2 regions of the Streptomyces sp. NPDC057697 genome follow, and region 1 is predicted to be linked to the other one. Evidence: riboswitches for the same ligand, from Rfam matches in the RefSeq annotation. Region 1 holds a riboswitch; the other holds the start of a gene.
The links. Region 1 has a riboswitch for glycine ahead of gcvP (aminomethyl-transferring glycine dehydrogenase). Riboswitches for the same ligand answer to the same signal wherever they lie in the genome.

Region 1 (2,193 bases):
CGAGGAGTCCCGGCCGCCGGACGATCCCGAGGTACCGGCTCCGGAGACCGCCGAGACGCTCGCCGCGCGCCGCTGGCCCGCCGGACACGACGTACGGCATGACGTGCACGGCCACGGCTGGGTGCAGGGGAGCGGGGTGGGCCGGGTGACGGTGCGGTTCGAGGAGCCCGGGTCACCACCCGGGCGGGTCCGTACGTTCCGGATCGACGACCCGGAGCTCCGGCCGGCCGATCCGCTGCCCCTGGTGCGGGACCCGGCGGACTACTCGTCCTGGCCGGCCAGTCTGCCGAAGTCCCTGTCCGGGCCGGGCTCCTCGGGCGGGGAGTCCAGACCGTAGTGCCGGTAGAGCTGGAGTTCCTGTTCCGGCGAGAGGTGACGGCCGACCCCGAAGTCGGGCGCGTCCTTGATCAGCGCGCGGTCGAAGGGGACGCGGAGCGTGTCCTCCACGAATTCACTGGGTTCCAGCGGGACGAACGCGTCCCGGCTGAAGAGTCCGGTGCGTACGGCTGCCCACTCGGGCACACCGGTCGCGTCGTCGAGATACACCTCGTCCACGGTCCCGATCTTGGTGCCCTTGCGGTCGAACGCCTTGCGGCCGATCAGGCTGCGCGGATCGATGTCGGTCTGCACGGACCCTCCCACTGGTCGCGGCTACTCCACAAGCACTACAGAAAGGCAGATCCGAGTGGTTGGCCACTCGAGAAATCAGCCATGAACCCCGCTGGTAGGCTGGTGATGGCTGCTGACCCCGTGCGGGAGAGTCCTCCGGAGCTGATCCGAAGGCGCCGAAGGAGCAAATCCTCCCCGGAATCTCTCAGGCCCCCGTACCGCACGGACGAGGTCACTCTGGAAAGCAGGGCGGGTTTCGTGCGGCCGAGTGCCGGTGCGGATCCCTCCCTCACCGACGGTGAAAGCCGGTACGCCGCGGGGCGCGCCGGTGAAGCTCTCAGGTTGAGATGACAGAGGGGGAGGCCGTTCGGGCACCCGCGCCGTGGTGCCCCTCGCAGGTCGTGACAGACCAGGAGGCCTCCACCATGACCCCCCGTCGCACTCCGCTCTCCCAGCTGGAGCAGGGCATTCCGTTCGAGCAGCGCCATATCGGTCCCGATGCCGAGGCTCAGTCGAAGATGCTCGCCCAGGTCGGTTACGGCTCGCTGGACGAGCTGACCGCGGCCGCGGTGCCCGATGTCATCAAGAGCACGGAGGCCCTCGGGCTGCCCGCCGCGCGCACCGAGGCCGAGGTGCTCGCCGAACTGCGCGCCCTCGCGGACCGCAACCAGGTGCTGGCCCCGATGATCGGGCTCGGCTACTACGGCACCTTCACCCCGCCGGTGATCCTGCGCAACGTCATGGAGAACCCCGCCTGGTACACGGCCTACACGCCGTACCAGCCGGAGATCTCGCAGGGCCGCCTGGAGGCGCTGCTCAACTTCCAGACGATGGTCGCCGAGCTGACCGGGCTGCCCACCTCCGGCGCCTCCCTGCTCGACGAGGGCACCGCGGCCGCCGAGGCCATGGCGCTCTCCCGGCGCGTCGGCAAGGTGAAGAACGGCGTCTTCCTGGTCGACGCCGACGCCCTGCCGCAGACGGTCGCGGTCATCGAGACCCGCGCCGAGCCAACCGGTGTCGAGGTCGTCGTCGCCGATCTCTCCGACGGCATCCCGGCGGAGATCGCCGAGCGCGGTGTCTTCGGCGTCCTGGTGCAGTACCCGGCCGCGTCCGGGGCGGTGCGGGACATCCGTCCCGTCGTCGAGCAGGCCCACGGACTGGGCGCGATCGTCACGGTCGCCGCCGATCTGCTGGCCCTGACCCTGCTCACCTCGCCCGGCGACCTGGGCGCGGACATCGCGGTCGGCACCACACAGCGCTTCGGCGTGCCGATGGGCTTCGGCGGGCCGCACGCCGGCTTCATGGCCGTGCGCGAGAAGTTCGCCCGCAGCCTCCCCGGCCGCCTCGTCGGTGTCTCCGTCGACGCGGACGGCAACAAGGCCTACCGGCTGGCCCTGCAGACCCGCGAGCAGCACATCCGCCGCGAGAAGGCCACCAGCAACATCTGCACCGCCCAGGTGCTGCTCGCCGTCATGGCCGGAATGTACGCCGTCTACCACGGCCCGGACGGACTGCGGACGATCGCCCGGCGCACCCACCGCTACGCGACGATCCTGGCCGAGGGGCTGCGCGCCTCCGGCGTCG
Region 2 (2,193 bases), on a different contig from region 1:
CGACGACGGAGAATCCGGCGCGCGGCACGCGACGGCCCTCGGCGACCAGCCCGACCAGCTTGCGCGGCGGGGCGGTCTCGGCGCGCCCGGCGGCGGCCCGGAGCGCCTCGCGGCCGACGAAGTCGCCCTCCTTCTCGAACTTCACGACCCGGCCGAGACCCGCGTCGAACGGGGTCAGCGCCGTGGTCAGCTCGTGCCCGTACAGCGGCATGCCCGCCTCCAGGCGCAGCGTGTCGCGGCAGGAGAGACCGCACGGGATCAGGCCGTGGGAGGCGCCCGCCTCGGTCAGCGCCTTCCACAGCTGCTCGGCGTGGTCGGGGGCGACGAACAGCTCGAAGCCGTCCTCGCCGGTGTAGCCGGTACGGGCGATCAGCGCGGGGACACCGGCGACGGTGCCGGGCAGCCCGGCGTAGTACTTCAGTCCGTCCAGGTCGGCGTCGGTGACCGAGGCCAGGATCGTGGGGGACTCGGGGCCCTGGACGGCGAGCAGCGCGTACGCGTCCCGGTCGTCGCGCACCTCGGCGTCGAAGCCCTCGGCCCGCTCGGTCAGCGCGTCCAGCACGATCTGGGCGTTGCCCGCGTTGGCGACCACCATGTACTCGGTCTCGCCCAGCCGGTAGACGATCAGGTCGTCCAGGATGCCGCCGTCCTCGGCGCAGATCATCGTGTAGCGGGCCCGGCCCACGGCGACCGTGCCGATGTTGCCGACCAGCGCGAAGTCCAGCAGGGCCGCGGCCGCCGGTCCGGTGACGGTGATCTCGCCCATGTGCGACAGGTCGAAGAGCCCGGCCCGGGTGCGCACCGCGTTGTGCTCGTCGCGCTCGCTGGCGTACCGCAGGGGCATGTCCCAGCCCGCGAAGTCGGTCATGGTCGCGCCCAGCGAACGGTGCAGGGCGTCGAGGGCGGTGAGACGGGGGGCGGTGCTCATGGATATGACTCCCAGGGCATGACGACGAGGACGATCCCTCCCCATCTGTCATCGGAACCTGAGAGGTTCGCCGAGAGCCCCTGGAAGGGGTCGGCTTGCACCTTGGGTGGGGCCGCGAAGCGGCCCGCTTTTCAGATCTGCCTCATCCACGCGGTACGGGGCCTGAGAGATTCAAGGGAGGAACTTGCTCCTTCGGCGCCCGGCACATGCAGTGACCGGAACTCTCCCGCGCGGATTCAAGCGGCCTTTATGCAGTTGGCCGGGTCATCATCGCATGCATCGCGCCGGAGTGGGGCCCCGGTCCCCCGCCGGAATTCACCGGCGTGGACGGTTGTGCCGCATTACCTTTTCTTTACACTTCAGGGGCATACGTGGGGTGAGCCGACAGGGGGAGGGCGATGACGTTGCAGCGGTACGCGACGACCGCGGAGGTCGCGCACGGCGCGATGCCCGCACAGGCGGGGGCCGCGCCGGGGACGGCCTCCGGCGGGCCCGCGCCGGTGGTGCGGGACCTGCGGGCACGGTCCGGCCACGGGCCCCGCGGCCTGTACTTCGCGGCGGGCGACGTGGTGGTGGTCTCCGGGCTGCCCGGCAGCGGCAAGTCGACACTGATCCGGCGCGCGGTGACGGCGGCCCACGCCGTCGACTCCCAGGACACGCGGGACCGCTGGGCGCGGAGCATGCCCCGCTTACTTCCCTACGCCCTCTACCGCCCGCTCGTCCGCGTCGCCCACTACTGGGGGCTGCGCCGGGTGCTGCGCTCCGGGGAGTCCGTCGTGGTCCACGACTGCGGCACCCAGGCGTGGGTGCGCGCCTGGCTGGGCCGTGACGTCCGGCGCCGGGGCGGCGCCCTGCATCTCGTCCTGCTCGACGTCACCCCCCGGATCGCGCGGGAGGGCCAGCGCGAGCGCGGGCGCGGCGTATCGGGATACGCCTTCGCCCGGCACCGCAGGGCCGTGGGCAGGCTGCTGAAAGCGGTCGACGAGGGCCTGCTGCCGTCCGGCTGCGCCTCGGCGGTGCTGCTGGACCGGGAGGCGGCGGGGCGGCTCGGCCGGATCGCCTTCGGGGACGAACGGCTCGGGGCCGGGTAGCCGCGGGCCGGGCCGGACCGCGGCCGGGCGTTAACCTTCTGCCGGAAAGCGTGGGCGAGAAGGGGAAGCAGTGGACGTTCCGGCACAGCTCCAGTCCCATCCGCAGGGCGGATGGCCGGCCAATGAGCTCGAAGAGGTACTGACGGCCTCGGTGGGCGTCCCGGAGGCGGGCGG

Region 2: linked by a shared signal. The riboswitch ahead of gcvT (glycine cleavage system aminomethyltransferase GcvT) and the one ahead of gcvP (aminomethyl-transferring glycine dehydrogenase) in region 1 are both predicted to bind glycine.

Annotation. Positions count from the first base shown of each region.
Region 1 covers NZ_JBHVJA010000026.1:32,928-35,120, reverse strand. The annotation lists gene ACFVFH_RS35515 (DNA polymerase IV) at 1-337, shown strand, start outside; gene ACFVFH_RS35510 (PRC-barrel domain-containing protein) at 262-630, opposite strand; glycine riboswitch at 744-840, shown strand; gene gcvP (aminomethyl-transferring glycine dehydrogenase) at 1,035-2,193, shown strand, end outside.
Region 2 covers NZ_JBHVJA010000011.1:322,134-324,326, reverse strand. The annotation lists gene gcvT (glycine cleavage system aminomethyltransferase GcvT) at 1-928, opposite strand, end outside; glycine riboswitch at 1,070-1,167, opposite strand; gene ACFVFH_RS26975 (AAA family ATPase) at 1,327-2,019, shown strand; gene ACFVFH_RS26970 (enhanced serine sensitivity protein SseB) at 2,090-2,193, shown strand, end outside.